3 regions of the Aquitalea sp. FJL05 genome follow, and region 2 is predicted to be linked to each of the others. Evidence: predicted binding sites of a transcription regulator. Region 2 holds the regulator's gene; each other region holds the start of a gene.
The links. The regulator HrcA, encoded in region 2, represses chaperone genes, less so after heat shock. The targets are predictions, from matches to a motif close to ATTAGCACTCGNNNNNNNCGAGTGCTAAT.
Positions count from the first base shown of each region.

Region 1: rpoH (RNA polymerase sigma factor RpoH) is a predicted target of HrcA. The motif match lies at 1,939-1,967, and genes of this name have one in related genera.
Region 3: groES (co-chaperone GroES) is a predicted target of HrcA. The motif match lies at 3,230-3,258, and genes of this name have one in related genera.

Region 1 covers NZ_QAJS01000018.1:3,144-8,730, forward strand. Annotated here, with positions in the region: gene ftsY (signal recognition particle-docking protein FtsY) at 1-125, shown strand, start outside; gene ftsE (cell division ATP-binding protein FtsE) at 238-891, shown strand; gene ftsX (permease-like cell division protein FtsX) at 888-1,796, shown strand; gene rpoH (RNA polymerase sigma factor RpoH) at 1,998-2,861, shown strand; gene DBR44_RS16530 (PglL family O-oligosaccharyltransferase) at 2,930-4,717, opposite strand; gene DBR44_RS16535 (PglL family O-oligosaccharyltransferase) at 4,813-5,587, opposite strand, start outside.
Region 2 covers NZ_QAJS01000009.1:45,533-51,119, reverse strand. Annotated here, with positions in the region: gene dnaX (DNA polymerase III subunit gamma/tau) at 1-1,869, opposite strand, end outside; gene mltB (lytic murein transglycosylase B) at 1,945-2,994, opposite strand; gene hrcA (heat-inducible transcriptional repressor HrcA) at 3,027-4,043, opposite strand; gene recA (recombinase RecA) at 4,204-5,250, shown strand; gene recX (recombination regulator RecX) at 5,268-5,587, shown strand, end outside.
Region 3 covers NZ_QAJS01000005.1:109,413-114,999, reverse strand. Annotated here, with positions in the region: gene petA (ubiquinol-cytochrome c reductase iron-sulfur subunit) at 1-180, opposite strand, end outside; gene DBR44_RS03980 (Nif3-like dinuclear metal center hexameric protein) at 301-1,050, opposite strand; gene groL (chaperonin GroEL) at 1,176-2,819, opposite strand; gene groES (co-chaperone GroES) at 2,872-3,159, opposite strand; gene DBR44_RS03965 (glycosyltransferase) at 3,337-4,443, opposite strand; gene rfbB (dTDP-glucose 4,6-dehydratase) at 4,650-5,587, shown strand, end outside.

The DNA.
Region 1 (5,587 bases), on a different contig from region 2:
GTGGTGTGATTGCCGCCATTGCCAAGCAGCGGCCGATTCCGCTACGGTTTGTCGGTGTGGGCGAAAGCATCGACGATCTGCGCCCGTTCAACAGCAAGGATTATGTCGACGCCCTGTTCGACTGATCGACACACTTTATAGAGACCCGCGCCGGTGATTGCTTGCCGGCGACACCTCACCCGGCAGGCCCTGGCGAATACGCTGGCCTGCAGCTCAGGATCAAGGGGAATGCAGCGCATGATTCAGTTCGACCAGGTCACCAAGCGTTATCCCGGTGGCAACGAAGCCCTGAAGAATCTTTCCTTTACCATCGACACTGGTGAAATGGCTTTTTTGGCCGGCCATTCCGGTGCCGGCAAATCTACCTTACTCAAGCTGGTGGCTGGCATCGAGCGCGCCAGCAGCGGCAGCGTGATTGTCAGCGGCCAGAATCTGTCCAAGCTGCGCAGCAGTCAGATTCCCTATGTGCGCCAGCATATCGGCATGGTATTCCAGGACCACAAGCTGCTGTTCGATCGCTCGGTCTTCGATAACGTTATGTTGCCGCTGGACATCATCGGCTTCGATCGACGTGATGCCGCACGCCGGGTGCGTGCCGCACTGGACAAGGTTGGCCTGCTGTCCAAAGAAAAATCCATGCCGATTCGCCTGTCTGGTGGCGAACAGCAACGTTTGTGCATTGCCCGCGCCGTGGTGCACCGCCCCAGCCTGCTGCTGGCAGATGAACCATCAGCCAACCTCGACCGCGCTTACGCGCTGGACATCATGGAGCTGTTCAAATCCTTCCATCAGGTTGGGGTGACCGTGGTGATTTCCGCCCATGACGAAACCCTGATGGAAGACTACGGACGTCGCATCATCCGGTTGAAAGAAGGGCAGTTCGCCGCATGAAACACTTTCTCTATCTGAACTGGCAAAGCGCCAGACAGGCGCTGGTGAAGATCCTGCGCCAACCGTTCGGCAGCCTGCTCACCTTGTTGATGCTATCCATCGCGCTGGCCCTGCCCTTGTCGCTTTATCTGACGGTAAGCAGCATCCAGGAATGGGCTGGCCGGCTCACCGCCACGCCACAGATCACCCTGTTCATGGAGCAATCAGCCGAGGAAGCCGACCTCGCCGCCGTCTCCAGCACCCTCACCAAACACCCACGCATTCAGAGTTACAGCTTCGTCGGCAAGAAGCAGGCGCTGTCCGATCTGGAAAAGCGCAACGGTCTGCCAGGACTGAGTGATGGTCTGACTGACAACCCGCTGCCAGACGCCTTTGTAGTCACCCCCAAGACGCTGGAACCCCACGAACTGGAAATGCTGCAAAAAGAACTATCCGGCCTGCCCATGGTGGAAACCGCCCAGTTCGATGCCCGCTGGGCCAAGCGCCTGTACGGCATGGTGGAGATGGGCAAACAGCTGACCTGGTTTCTCGGCGCGGCACTGGGCATTGCCCTGGTTCTGGTCACCCACAATGCGGTACGGATGCAGATTCTGGCCCGTCGCGATGAAATCGAAGTGGCCAAGCTGATTGGCGCGCCGGACAGCTTTATCCGTCGCCCCTTCATGTACCACGCCATGTGGCAGGGCCTGCTTGCCGGTCTGGCCGCATGGGGGCTGACCAGCTGGCTGGTAATGACGGCCAACCCCGCCATCCACGAATTTGCCCAGCTTTACAACGAAGCCGTGCAGTTACGCGGCCTCAGCGTTGTCGAGTTGCTTGTTGTGCTGGCCATTTCCGCCCTGCTGGCGATGCTGGGCGCCCGCCTGGCTTCCGACCATCACCTGCGGCAGATTCAACCTCGTTAACAATCATTCCCTTTCACTTCTGGCTGAATGTCGCTTATGGTGACATTCAGCCGATGTCGACCAGCAGAATATTCCCAGCGATTTTCCACTGAAAAAGCTATCAGCCCGATAGGAAAAATCATTGACGCTGGAACCTTTGCTTGCTAGCACTCTCAATATACGAGTGCTAACATAGCACTACCCAAGGAGGTAGTTACACTGATGACCACAACATTTGCCTTGCCCGTTCCGTCGTCCAGCGGCAGCCTGGAGCAATACATCCAGGCGGTGAACAGTGTTCCCATGCTGACCCCCGAACAGGAAACCGAGCTGGCCACCCGCTTCCAGCAAGACAATGATCTGGAAGCCGCTCGCCAGATGGTGCTGTCACATCTGCGCGTTGTCGTATCGATTTCGCGTGGTTATGCCGGCTACGGCCTGCAACAGGCCGACCTGATCCAGGAAGGCAATATCGGCCTGATGAAAGCGGTAAAACGCTTCGAGCCGGGCCGTGGCGTACGCCTGTTTTCCTTTGCCGTGCACTGGATCAAGGCTGAAATTCACGAATTCATCCTGCGCAACTGGCGCCTGGTGCGCATTGCCACCACCAAGCCGCAGCGCAAGCTGTTTTTCAATCTGCGCAGCATGAAGAGCAGTTTTTCTGCGCTGAGTGAAAACGAAGCCCGGCAAATCGCCGAAGACCTTGGCGTGAAGCCGGAAGAAGTGCGTGAAATGGAAACCCGCATGAGCGGGCAGGATATCGCGCTGATGGCCGACGATGGCGACGATGAAGGTTTTGCCCCCATCGACTGGCTGGCCGACGCCCATCACGAACCGACTCGTGCGCTGGAACGCAAAGCGTTCGACCATCTGCAAACCGAAGGCATCGAATACGCACTGGCATCGCTGGATGCCCGCAGCCGTCGCATTGTCGAAGCCCGCTGGCTGGCCGATGATGGCGGCGCCACCTTGCACGAGCTGGCTGCAGAGTTCGGGGTTTCTGCCGAGCGCATCCGCCAGATCGAGGCCAAGGCACTCGGCAAAATGAAAACTGCGCTGAGCGAAGGCGTCGTTATCGACAACTGATTGCCTGCTACTGCAATGAAAAAAGCCCGCGCCATTCAGCGCGGGCTTTTCAATTTTACAGCGACCGCTTATTCCCCTTCGCCACCGCGATACTTGGCTGGCAGGCGGTCAAACACCTGCTGTGCGATCTCGCGCAGCGGCTGCCACGCCGGGACTTCTTCATCAATACCGTCCAGATAATCCTTGGCATAAGTCGGGAATGAGGCCAGTGCCGTGCTCACCGTCGCCTTGGCTTCCGCCTCGCGTCCGGCCAGCGCCAGCATTTGTGCCTTTTTCATCATCACATCCGGGTAAGGGCGGAAAGCTGTCAGCCGCTCCTCCCACTGCAACTTGCGCGTCAGATTGTTCTTGTCGGCAACCAGATAGTCATCCAGCGTGCTCAGTGCATGGTAGGCAAACAGCGGGTGCTGCTCCATGATCTCGGCCAACCGCTGCTGTCGCTTGGCATCACGCGCCGGGTTATCCGTCTGGGTATAGAGCCCAACCAGCTCGTTATAGGTAGACCAGGTCACCACCGACATATAGCCGATGAACAGCATGCCCAGCATCCAGCACGCCCGCAGCATCCAGCCCGCGCGACCGGTACGCGCAGGAGACATCGAGGCAAACACCACCAGCATCGCCAGGAAATACAGATACCAGAGTGGGTACTCCAGCATGGAGTGAATCAGGGTGACCGCCATGCAGCCCAAGGCCAGCATCCCCTCAGCCTCGGCCTGCTCGCTGAAGAAAGGCCAGATCACCCAGGCAAAGCCACCCACCACCAGCAAGGTGATCGGCAGTCCCATTTCCACCAGCAATTGCAGAATCAGATTATGGCAATTGGTAAACAAACCGCTATTGAAACCGGCAGAAGCAAATTGCGGCAAAGGCTGCAAGCGCACACTTTCCGCTGCATATTGCGACCAGCCCACCCCCCACAGCGGGTGCGACTTGAAACTCAACCAGGCCTTGCCCATTTCCGCCAGCCGGCGCGAGCCCATATCATCGCCGTTGGCTGCCAGCCGCTCCACCCCCGAAGCGTTGCTCACCGTGGCATGTGTCAGCAAAGAGAGCAGATGATTCACCAGCGGCAAGGCAAACTGCGCCGCAAACACCACCACACAAGACAGCAGCATCGCCCACATCAAGCGGCGCGATACCGCAGACTGCATCCGCCAGTGCCACAAGCCACCCAGCAAGGTCAAGGCCAGCAGATACAGCAAGGTAGTACGCGATGCGGCATAGGCCAGCATCAGCCCCAGCCACAGCACCAGCAGCACCAACCAGCCACGCGCCAGGCGATCCACCGCAAACAGATACACTCCACTGACCACCGACCACATCAGGTAATGCGCATACTGGTTGCGCTGCCCGATATGGCCAAAGATATTGGTCGTCGGGTGGGCGCTGTCATAAAACAAGCCCAGGCTATTGGCCAAGCCCGTCAGTTGCGCCAGACCGATCAGCGACTGCACCAGCCCGCCGACAATGATGGCGCGCGCCAGCCACACCGCAAACTCGCGACTGCCAAAGGTCTGCTGCAGGCTATAAGACAAACCAGCCAGCAAAGCCACCACCAGCCAGGCCAGCGCGGTGGCATAAGTCATACCGGGAAACAGCGCATGGACCAGCTGCGGCTGCAGCGCCCACACGATGGCCAGCCACAGACACCACCAGCTGGCACGCGGCACCCGCTCGAACAGCATGCCGCTGGGCAACAGATAAACCGCTGCGGCCAGCATCAGCCACACCACATTCATCTCGCCAAACCACTGCGGCAATGGCACGAAATGGATACGGGAGGCAAAAGGCATGATGGCGATCAGGCAAAACGCCAGCAAGGCCAGACGGCGGGAAAAAGTTGGAAAAGACATGATGGAGTCTGGGGCTAAAAGCAAAGCATGGAGGATACCGCATGTAGCGCGGTGAAGACACCGCCAGCCAGAAGACTGGCAGTGTCGTTAACTACCTAGAACAAGGGCTTGCGGGTGGCCGGGGAGGCAACTGTCATGACTGCCGCGATACGGCCAGGATCGGTCTGAACACCATGATCGACATATGCCTTGGCCGCCTTGGAGGTAATCAGCTGCAATGGCTTCAGTTCATCTTTCTTCATCACGGCCAAACGGTAATCAAAATTGGGCGCATAATCTGGATAGTTGGCGATTGCCAGCTTTATCGTATGCTCGGCTTTGGCCATCTGCTTATCCAGTGCATACAAGACTGCCAATTTCAGTAGCACTTCAGGGTAGGGTCGGTATGCTGCCAATCGGGAAAAGTGCTGCAGCTTCAGATCCAGCTGCTCACGCGAGGGAATCAAATAATTGGCCAATACCATATCTGCATCATTAGTCCACAACGGATTTTTGCCAACATCAAACAAGGCTCCCATCCGCCGCACATTCTCTTGTGCATTTGGTGCTGGCAAGTCATAGGCGACCATTGTTTTAAAGGCTGCAATACCAGTCCCAAGATAAAGCAATGTCATTATCGCGACAACCAAACCCGCCACCCTGACAAATGATGGCCGCATCGAAATTGTTACTCTTGGCGCTGGCGCTAGCAAAAGAACAATCAAAAACATACTCAAAAATGGCAGATACCATAGCGGGTATTCAAACATGCTGTGCGCCAGGATCACGCCACCAATACCCAGCAACAGCAAGTTTTCCGCCGACTGCTGTCCTTTTCTAAAAAAACTGCCCAGTGCGTAGCCAAGTGTGGCAAATACAATCAGTACACCA
Region 2 (5,587 bases):
CTGGGCCAATTGTTCCTGGCGGTGGCGAGCGCCCTGCATGGCCGGTGTTTCCAGCCCCAGTTCCTCTATCGTCACCACCAGTTCTACCGGCTGACCGAACTGCTCGGCCAGCGCAGCCTTGAGTTTTTCCTGATAATCGCGGGTGGCCATGTGGCGGAAGCTGTCCGGCACCGCCAGCTCCAGCCGCGACTGGCTCCAGCCCTTGAGCACGGCATTGTGCGCCAGCATGCGCGAAGCGCCCAGACGGGTGCCCAGCAGGGTGACCAGCGCACCCCAGTCGCCATCAAACTGATAAGGCGCTGTATCCACCGTGACCGACTCTTCGGCCATGGCATAGGCCGGCATGGCCTCTTCCGCCTCGGCCTCGTCCCACGGTGCGGTGTTGTCAGGCTCGGCCTCATCCTCGTCGTCGCGCTCATCGTCTGCGACGGCAAGCTGGGCGGGCTGTGCAATGGCTGCCGGAGCTAGCGCAGTCACAACGGGCTCGGCTGGCACCACTGGCACCACTGGCGCAACAGGTGCAGCAGGCGTGACAGACGGCAGTGGCGCCGGCGCGGCTAGCGGCGCGGGGGCAGGTTCGGGTTCGGCGTCAGCCGCCGCGGCAGGCTCTTGCGCAGCCGGTCGGCTGGCTGGCTTACGATTACCCAGACCAGCCAGCAAGGCGCGGGCAGCAGCCGAACCGTCAGCCCCGGCATCGGACTGGGCCGGCATCGCTGCCGGTGCCGGCCGGGTGACAGCCGCTGCAGCGTTACTGCGTGGCGCGGCCACGCTGTCGGGCTGGGCATGGGCCGGATGGAAGGCCAGCATGCGCAGCAGGGTCATATTGAAGCCCGCGTGCTCATCTGGTGCCAGTGCCAAGTCCTTGCGGCCATGAATGGCGATCTGATAGTAAAGCTGCACATCTTGCGGTGCGATCAGGCTGGCCAGTGCAAACAGCGCTTCGCGCTCTGGCTCGTCATCGGCAATGGCCGCAGGCACGGTCTGCGCCATGGCCAGTTGCTGCAGCAAGACGGCCATTTCGGCCAATACGCTGTCAAAACCGATACCGCGCTGTGCCAGCTGTTCGGCCTCGGCCATCAGACGCGGGCCATCACCTGCCGCCAGCGCATCCAGCAAGACAAACAGGTAGCGGCGATCCACCGCGCCCAGCATGGCGCGCACGCCCTCTTCTTTCACCTCGCCCATGCCATAGGCAATGGCCTGATCCAGCAGCGACAGTGCATCGCGCATCGAGCCGGCAGCAGCACGGCCGAGCAAGGCCAGCGCGGCCGGTTCGAAGCTTTGCTGCTCCACCTCCAGCACATGTGCCAGATGGCCTGCCACCTGCTGTGGCGTCATATTGCGCAGCGAGAACTGCAGGCAACGCGACAATACCGTGACCGGCACTTTTTGCGGATCGGTGGTAGCCAGGATGAACTTGACGTGGGCCGGCGGCTCTTCCAGCGTCTTCAGCATGGCGTTGAAGGCACTCTTCGACAGCATGTGCACTTCGTCGATGATGTAGACCTTGAAGCGGCCAGAAGTGGGCGCGTACTGGGCGTTTTCCAGCACTTCGCGGATATTGTCGATGCCGGTATTGGAGGCAGCGTCGATTTCCAGCAAGTCGACAAAGCGGCCGGCGTCGATCTGGCGACAGGCGGAACACTCGCCGCAAGGCTCGGCGGTGGTGCCGGTTTCGCAGTTGAGGCTCTTGGCCAGAATGCGTGCGATGGTGGTCTTGCCCACCCCGCGCGTGCCGGTCAGCAGATAGGCGTGGTGCAGCCGCTCTTCATTCAGGGCATTGGAGAGGGCGCGCACCACATGCTCCTGACCGACCAGATCGGCAAAGCGTTTGGGGCGCCACTTGCGGGCAAGGACTTGATAGCTCATGGGGGCGGATTTTAATGGCAATTGGCCGGCAAGGCGACTCCTTTTGGCTGGAGCCGCCTGCCGGCTGGCCCGGCCTTACTGGGCCGGGGTCGGCTCGGCTGCCGTGGCGGCCGGCTGGGCCGCCTGCAGCGCCTGGGCATTCAGATAACGCAGGCGCAGTTCGGCGGCCAGTTCCTGTGCCACCTTGGCATACAAGGTGCTCTTGTTATAGCGGGTGATGACGTAGAAATTGTTCAGCCCCAGCCAGTATTCGGTGACCCCGGGCGCGGTTTCCAGCGGCACCAGCACGGCTGGCACCTGGTCGGCCACCTGGGCCTGCGGCAACACGCCACGTGCCTTGAGTTCGCCCACCGTCAGGTGCAGATTGAATTTGTCGGCCACCAGTGCACTGACATCCACACCGGGTTGCACGGCTGCCGGCACGATCACGTCGTCGCCATGACGCCAGCCTTGCAGCTGGAAGTAATGCGCCACGCTGCCGATGGCATCGTCGACGTTGTTCCAGATATCGCGATGACCGCTGCCATCAAAATCCACCGCCCATTTGCGGAAGCTGGACGGCATGAATTGCGGCAGGCCCATCGCGCCGGCGTAAGAGCCTTTCAGCGACAGCGGGTCGATGCGCTCTTCCTTGGCCAGCTTGAGGAATTCGGTCAGCTCGCCACGGAAATACTCGGCGCGGCGCGGGTAGTTGAAGGCGATGGTGGACAACGCATCCGCCAGACGAAAGCTGCCGGTATTGCGGCCGTAATTGGTTTCGATGCCCAGAATGGCCACCACCATTTCCGGCGGCACGCCGTATACCTGCTCGGCACGCTGCAAGGCGGCGGCATGCTGCTGCCAGAAGGCCACGCCGCTCTTCAGCAGGCGCTCGTTATAAAAGCTGGAGCGGAACTGATACCACGGCCGCGAAGTGGAAGGCTTGTCGAGAATGGCGATGATATTGGGCTTGATTTCCACATTGGCAAACACCGCCTCCAGCTCCGGGCGATTGAACACGCCACTGGCGACCTGCTCGTCGATATAGCGCTGTACATCGGGGCGGGCCAGAAAAGCCGCATCGGCTTGCGCCAGGGAAGACATCACGCCGCCGGCAAGGGCGGCAGCCATCAACAATCGTTTCATCAGGGGGTTCCGTTTGGTGCCGTCGTGGCGGCTTAGTAGGAGAGCGCGCTGGAGACCAGTCTGGCGGTGATGTCCACGATGGGAATCACCCGCTCATAGGCCATGCGGGTGGGGCCGACCACACCCAGTGTACCGACCACCAGGCCGTTGATGCGATAAGGCGCAGTCACCACCGAACACTCGTCCAGCGTCATCACACCAGACTCTTCGCCGATGAAAATGTTCACACCCTGGGCTTCCTGGCCCTGGTTGAGCAGCTTCAGCAGTTCGGTCTTGCGCTCGAAAGTGGCAAACAGCTCACGCAGCCGCGACAGGTCTTCCGACAGGTCGCGCACATTCAGCAGATTCATGCCGCCGGCAATCACCACCGCATCACTGGGGCTGCCCAGTGAGCTCTGGCCAAAACGTACTGCGGCCGACATCAGCTCGGTGATATTGCCCTGCAGTTCGCGCAGTTCGGTAGCCACCAGGCTGGCAATGGCGCTCAGGCCCTGGCCGGCGTAATGCTGGCTGATGAAATTGCCGGCTTCGATCAGCTCGCTGGGGCTGTAATCGCGCTCGGTGGACAGCAAGTGGTTCTGCACATCGCCATCCAGCGTCACCAGAATCATCAGGATGCGCCGCTCGGACAGGCGCAGGAATTCGATCTGGCGGAAGGCCACGTCGGAACGCTGCGGCGTCACCACCACCCCGGCAAAATGAGTGAGGTCGGACAACAGGGTGGACGCCGCCTGGGCAATGCGCTGCGGACTGTCCGGCTGCAGGCTGCTTTGCAGCTCGCGCATGGCCAGTTCTTCCAGCGGCTGGATGGTGAGCAGGTGATCGACAAACAGGCGATAGCCCTTGGCCGTGGGAATGCGTCCGGCCGAAGTGTGCGGCGAGGCAATCAGCCCCATGCCTTCCAGATCGGCCAGAATGTTGCGGATGGACGCGGACGACAGCTCCATGCCAGACAGCATGGACAGGGTTTTCGATCCCACCGGCTGACCATCGGCGATATAGCGTTCGATCAGCGTTTTCAGCAGACGTTGTGCGCGCTCGTTCATCATGCTCTCATTTTACCTGACCGGGCGATTCCGGCCAGCCTCTCCATCAATACCATGTTGCGCGTGTTGGCGTCATTTCAAGCTGCCATTCGCATTTGTCGGCTCTTGGCTTTGTGCGATAATCCCCCATCTATTGGTCCCACTACACGCAATTGGAGACAGCATGGCGTCAGAAGACAAGAGCCGCGCATTGGCGGCTGCCCTTGCCCAGATCGAAAAGCAGTTCGGCAAGGGGTCGATCATGCGGATGAGCGACAACCAGATCAATGAAAACCTGCAGGTGGTTTCCACCGGCTCGCTGGGCCTGGACCTGGCGCTGGGTATCGGCGGTCTGCCGCGTGGCCGTGTCGTGGAAATCTACGGCCCGGAATCTTCCGGTAAAACCACGCTGTGTCTGCAGGCCGTGGCCGAAGCACAGAAGCTGGGCGGCACCTGCGCCTATATCGATGCCGAAAACGCACTGGACCCGATCTACGCCCAGAAGCTGGGGGTAAAGGTGGAAGACCTGCTGATTTCCCAGCCGGATACCGGCGAGCAGGCACTGGAAATCTGCGACATGCTGGTCCGTTCCAGCGGCGTGGACGTGATCGTGATCGACTCGGTGGCTGCCCTGGTCCCCAAGGCGGAAATCGAAGGCGAAATGGGCGACAGCCACGTTGGCCTGCAAGCCCGCCTGATGAGCCAGGCCCTGCGCAAGCTGACCGCCAACATCAAGCGCACCAACACCCTGGTGATCTTCATCAACCAGATCCGCATGAAGATCGGCGTGATGTTCGGCAACCCGGAAACCACCACCGGTGGTAACGCACTGAAGTTCTACGCCTCGGTGCGCCTGGACATCCGTCGCGTTGGCGGCATCAAGAAGGGTGACGAAGTCATCGGTAACGAGACCCGCGTCAAGGTAGTGAAAAACAAGGTATCGCCGCCGTTCCGCCAGGCTGATTTCGACATCCTGTACGGCGAAGGCATCAGCCGCGAAGGTGAAATCATCGAGCTGGGCGTCAAGCATGGCTTTGTTGACAAGTCCGGTGCCTGGTATGCCTACAACGGCCAGAAAATCGGCCAGGGCAAGGACAATACCCGCGAATGGCTGAAATCCAATCCGGCCATTGCCCAGGAAATCGAAGCCAAGATCCGTGACGCCGTCGGCATCAAGGTAGAAATTACCGAGAACGACGAAGAGCTGGCCGACGATACGCTGGACGTGTGAAACGCACCGGCTTGTCGATGGAAAAAAGCCTGAAGGCGCGAGCCGTCGATCTCCTGTCCCGCCGGGAATACACCCGGCGGGAACTGGAGCGGCGGCTCGCGCCGTTTGCCGAAAGCCCAGAGCAACTGGCCACCCTGCTGGACGAACTGGCCGAGCGTAACTGGCAGTCCGATAGCCGTTTTGCCCAGCAGTTTGCCGATATCAAGGGTCAGAAATACGGTAGCCGCCGCCTGCAACAGGAAATGCGTCAGCGTGGTGTGGGCAAGGAAGACATCGCCCAGGTACTGGAAGATCGCGACGACCTGAGCCTGGCCCGCAGCCAGTGGGAAAGAAAATT
Region 3 (5,587 bases), on a different contig from region 2:
GCCCGGCTCCAGCTTGCTGATATCCACCTCAACCGGTGCACCAGCCGCCTTTGCCCGTTCAGACGGGAAGAAACTCATCAGAAACGGCGTTGCCACCCCGGCAACGGCCACACCCCCAACAGCGCTGGTTGCTACCGTCAGAAACCGACGGCGCCCCGTATCGACTTGTTGTTCACTCATTACAGTCATCCTCAAACGTGGAAACCGAGCTCAAACTTCAAACCAGACGATTTTACCTGATTACCAGTAGGGACATGAAGCGCCTATGCAAATAAATTGAGCCCGGTTGGGTAGATTTGTCTAAACCGGATTGAAAAGATCGACAAATTCAACAGTTATGCCGGGTAAATGAGAAACCTTCTCGCCCAGTGCCTGTACGCCGTAGCGCTCTGTTACATGATGTCCGGCCGCAATGAAAGCCACACCATACTCCTCGGCCAAATGGAAACATTGCTCCGAGACCTCGCCCGTGACAAAGGCATCAACCCCGAGCCGGATGGCCTCTTGAAAGAAAGACTGCGCCCCACCGGTACACCAGGCCAGCCGGCGTACTGGCCGCTCGGCCGGCCCCAGCAGCATCGCTTGCCGGCCCAGGCTGACGGAAATTTCCTCAGCCAGTTGCGCTGCAGTCGCGGCAGCCGGCCACCGGCCATGCCATAACAAGCCCTGCTCACCGGTCTGTCCCTCGGCCTGCCAACCCAGCCGTCTGGCCAGGGTGGCGTTATTGCCCAATTCCAGATGCCCGTCCAGCGGCAAGTGATAAGCAATCAGGCTGATGTCATGCTGCAACAGTTTGGCCACTCGCGCACGCTTCATGCCAATCAGCCGGGCGTCTTCACCCTTCCAGAAATAACCATGATGCACCAGAATGGCATCCGCCCGGCGGGCAATCGCCACATCAATCAGTGCTTGTGAGGCGGTCACACCCGTGATGATGTGCCGCACCTCTGCCCTGCCCTCGATTTGCAAACCATTGGGCGCGTAGTCCTGGTAGCGCCATGGCTCCAGCCATTCATCCATGCTGGCAAGCAGCTGCTGTAATTGCATCATGCATCCTTGCGAAATAGGCTGCTGCCTATTGTGCCAGAGAAGTCGGTCGCCCCCACCGTCGCACAGAAAAACAAAAAACCCCGCACACGTGCGGGGTTTTTAGATTCAGCGAGGGCTGAAGCAGCTTACATCATGCCGCCCATGCCACCCATGCCACCCATATCCGGCATGCCGCCAGCAGCCGGCTTGTCTTCCGGCAGTTCTGCGATCATGCAATCGGTAGTCAGCATCAGGCCGGCAACAGAAGCAGCGTGTTGCAGAGCAGAGCGGGTTACCTTGGCCGGATCCAGCACGCCCATTTCCAGCATGTCGCCGTATTCGCCGGTGGCTGCGTTGTAACCGAAGTTACCCTTGCCTTCCAGCACCTTGTTCACCACAACAGACGGCTCGTCGCCAGCGTTCTTGACGATCTGACGCAGCGGGGCTTCGATGGCCTTCAGTACGATCTTCACACCAGCATCCTGATCGACGTTGTCGGTCTTCAGGCTGTCCAGAGTGGAACGGGCACGCAGCAGAGCTACGCCACCACCAGCCACAACGCCTTCTTCTACAGCGGCGCGGGTAGCGTGCAGTGCGTCTTCAACGCGAGCCTTCTTCTCTTTCATTTCCACTTCGGTAGCGGCACCAACCTTGATCACGGCAACACCGCCGGCCAGTTTGGCCACGCGCTCTTGCAGTTTTTCGCGGTCGTAATCAGAAGAAGCTTCTTCGATCTGGCGACGGATCTCACCAACGCGAGCCTGGATGGCCTCAGCCTGACCAGCGCCGTCGATGATGATGGTGTTTTCCTTGCCCACTTCGATACGCTTGGCTTGGCCCAGCATGTCCAGAGTGGCCTTTTCCAGAGTCAGACCCAGTTCTTCGGCAATCACGGTACCGCCGGTCAGGATGGCGATATCCTGCAGCATGGCCTTGCGACGGTCGCCAAAGCCCGGAGCCTTGACTGCAACCACCTTCAGGATGCCACGAATGGTGTTGACCACCAGGGTAGCCAGCGCTTCGCCTTCAACATCTTCAGCGATGATCAGCAGCGGACGGCCGGACTTGGCTACTTGTTCCAGTACCGGCAGCAGGTCGCGGATATTGGAAACCTTCTTGTCGAACAGCAGAACAAACGGATTGTCCAGAGCGGCAATCTGCTTTTCCTGGTTGTTGATGAAGTACGGGGACAGGTAGCCGCGGTCGAACTGCATGCCTTCCACCACATCGAGCTCGTTATTCAGGCTCTTGCCGTCCTCAACGGTGATCACGCCTTCCTTGCCCACTTTTTCCATGGCGGTAGCGATGATTTCACCGATATCGGAATCGGAGTTGGCGGAGATGGAGCCAACCTGAGCGATTTCCTTGGTGGTGGCACACGGCTTGGCGATCTTGGCGATTTCACCAACCAGGGAGATCACCGCCTTGTCGATACCACGCTTCAGATCCATCGGATTCATGCCGGCAGCAACGTACTTCATGCCTTCCTGAACAATAGCCTGAGCCAGTACGGTCGCAGTGGTGGTACCGTCGCCGGCCACGTCGGAAGTCTTGGAAGCCACTTCCTTCACCATCTGTGCGCCCATGTTTTCGAACTTGTCTTTCAGTTCGATTTCCTTGGCAACGGAAACGCCGTCCTTGGTGATGGTCGGCGCGCCAAAGGAGCGGTCCAGCACCACGTTGCGGCCTTTCGGGCCCAGGGTCACCTTGACAGCGTCAGCCAGAATATTGACGCCAATTACCATCTTGGCACGAGCGGAATCACCAAACTTTACGTCTTTTGCAGCCATTCTCAAATCTCCAGAATTCTATAGGGTCGTTTGAAGTCGGTATGGGTCGGAATTACTCGACGATGCCCATTACATCTTCCTCGCGCATCACGAGGACTTCATCACCGTCAACCTTGACGGACTGACCGGAGTACTTGCCGAAAATCACTTTATCGCCAACTTTCAGCTCCAGCGGACGGCGCTCGCCATTGTCCAGAACCTTGCCGTTACCGACAGCCAGCACCTCACCCATGTCGGGCTTTTCAGCGGCGGCACCCGGCAAAACGATGCCGGAAGCAGTCTTTTCTTCAGCCTCAAGGCGCTTGATAACAACACGATCGTGCAGCGGACGAATTGCCATTGATCTCTCCTAAATACAAAGTGGCTGTTGAATGCAATGTGTACTGCCAGGATGGCAGCGCGGGGCAGGCTTTAGCACTCACCCCTGACGAGTGCTAATAATAGGGACGGGGTCGGGATGTTTCAAGAGGGGGGCCGGCAAAAACTTGCCAGCCCCCTGCTAACATCAGCTGAAAGTTCAGCGAGAGGAGTCGTCGCGCCGCAACACCATCCAGCGCGGGGTCTTGAAGCGAACGATCATGCGGTACAGACGAAGATAGACCAGCACAAACAGCAAGGTCAGCAGCATCAGTATCCAGGTGCGATTCCAGAACAGCATGGCCGGCACCACCGAAAAAGAAGCCAGCACCCACAAATATGGTGAGGTCATGCTGTTGCGCTGGGTCAGATGACGGGCCTCTTTCGAGCCGACCATCCACAGCACCATGCGCTTATATATCATTTGATGCAGATGCAAGGCATCTGGATAGCCCACCGCCCGCCCCTGCAAAAACTTACGCCGATAAATGGAAAAAATGGTTTCAAAAACAGGATAGATTACACATAACAAGGGAAACCACGGTGACACGGCTGGATTACGCGCCACCAGCAGTACAGAAAGTTCAGCGATCATGAAGCCAATCAGATAAGCACCGCCATCCCCGGCAAAAATCAACCCACGTGGAAAATTCCAGAATAAAAAGCCCAGAATGGCTCCTACCATGGCAAAACACACGCTCATCAACACAATGTCTTGCACCTTGAAGCAGACATAGGCGATGGCGAGAAAAATGAACACTGCCACCACACCCGATAGCCCGTTATAGCCGTCGATGATGTTAACAGCATGAGCCACTCCACCCACCGCCACCATGGTGAGCAGCAATGACAACCACCAGTAATGGGTCAGCAAGCTATCCACCAGCGGAATATCCAACCTTAGCAAGCCGGCACCTAGCAGAAAATAACCCAACGCAGCCGCGATGAAAGTTGCCAAAAGGCGTGGCAATGGTCCTATTTTCTTAGTCAGATCTTCGATAAATCCTGCTGTAAAAGCAGGAAAAGCAGACAGCAACAGCAACAAGACCCAAGCCGTTGTATTCAAAAAACCTGACAACGCGCACCCGGCCACCAATCCAAGCATGATGGGCAAGCCACCGATGCGCGGCACAGGGGTAGCATGAAATTTCTGCACGCCACTGACATCGTGATCCGTCGAAAAATGCGCGTGCAAGTGGTTATAACGAATCAGAAGCAGTCCCATCACAAATGAGACTACCAATGCAAGCAAGAGAATCTGCAACATATTGAGTAATGGCCTGCGTGGGCATTGAAATTTAAAATTGTCCGCTCACATCCCAACTCTGAAATGAGAACAGAAAGGCTGCCTGATTTTGCCTTATAATATTCGACACTCCCCAACCCAGCTAATTAAATCGGTTGGTTGGTAGGCATACACTTTAACATGCCAGCAATCAGAGCAGAAATTACTCACCTATTTGGAATCGTCCAATGATTTTGGTTACTGGCGGTGCCGGCTTCATCGGAGCCAACTTTGTTCTCGACTGGCTCGGCCACCACACAGAACCAGTCATCAACCTTGACAAGCTGACTTACGCCGGCAACCTACAAAACCTATCCAGCCTGGAAAACGACCCACGTCACCTGTTCCTCCATGGCGATATCGGCGATAGGGAACTAGTCAGCCGTCTGCTGCAAGAGCATAAGGTCCGCGCCGTTATCAACTTCGCGGCGGAAAGCCATGTCGATCGTTCCATCCACGGCCCAGGTGACTTCATCCAGACCAATGTCGTGGGCACCTTCAACCTGCTGGAGGCAGTACGGGCTTACTGGGGCGCACTGGAAGGCGAAGCCAAGGCAGCTTTCCGCTTCCTGCACGTATCCACTGACGAGGTGTACGGTACGCTGTCAGATAGCGATGCCCCGTTCAGCGAAACCAACCGCTACGAACCCAACAGCCCCTACTCCGCCAGCAAGGCTGCATCGGACCACCTGGTACGCGCCTGGCACCACACTTACGGCCTGCCAGTACTCACCACCAACTGCAGCAACAACTACGGCCCTTATCACTTCCCGGAAAAACTGATTCCGCTAGTCATCCTGAATGCCCTAGCCGGCAAACCGCTGCCGATTTATGGTGACGGCCAGCAGATCCGCGACTGGCTGTATGTCAAAGACCACTGCGGCGCCATCCGCACCGTACTAGCCCATGGCCGCCTGGGTGAAACCTATAATGTTGGCGGCTGGAATGAAAAAGCCAATCTGGATGTAGTCAACAGCATCTGCAGCATTCTGGATGAACTGCGGCCCAAAACAGATGGCCGTGGCTACGCCGCGCAAATCACCTACGTCCAGGATCGTCCCGGCCATGATCGTCGCTACGCTATCGACGCGCGTAAGCTGGAACAGGAGCTGGGCTGGAAACCGGC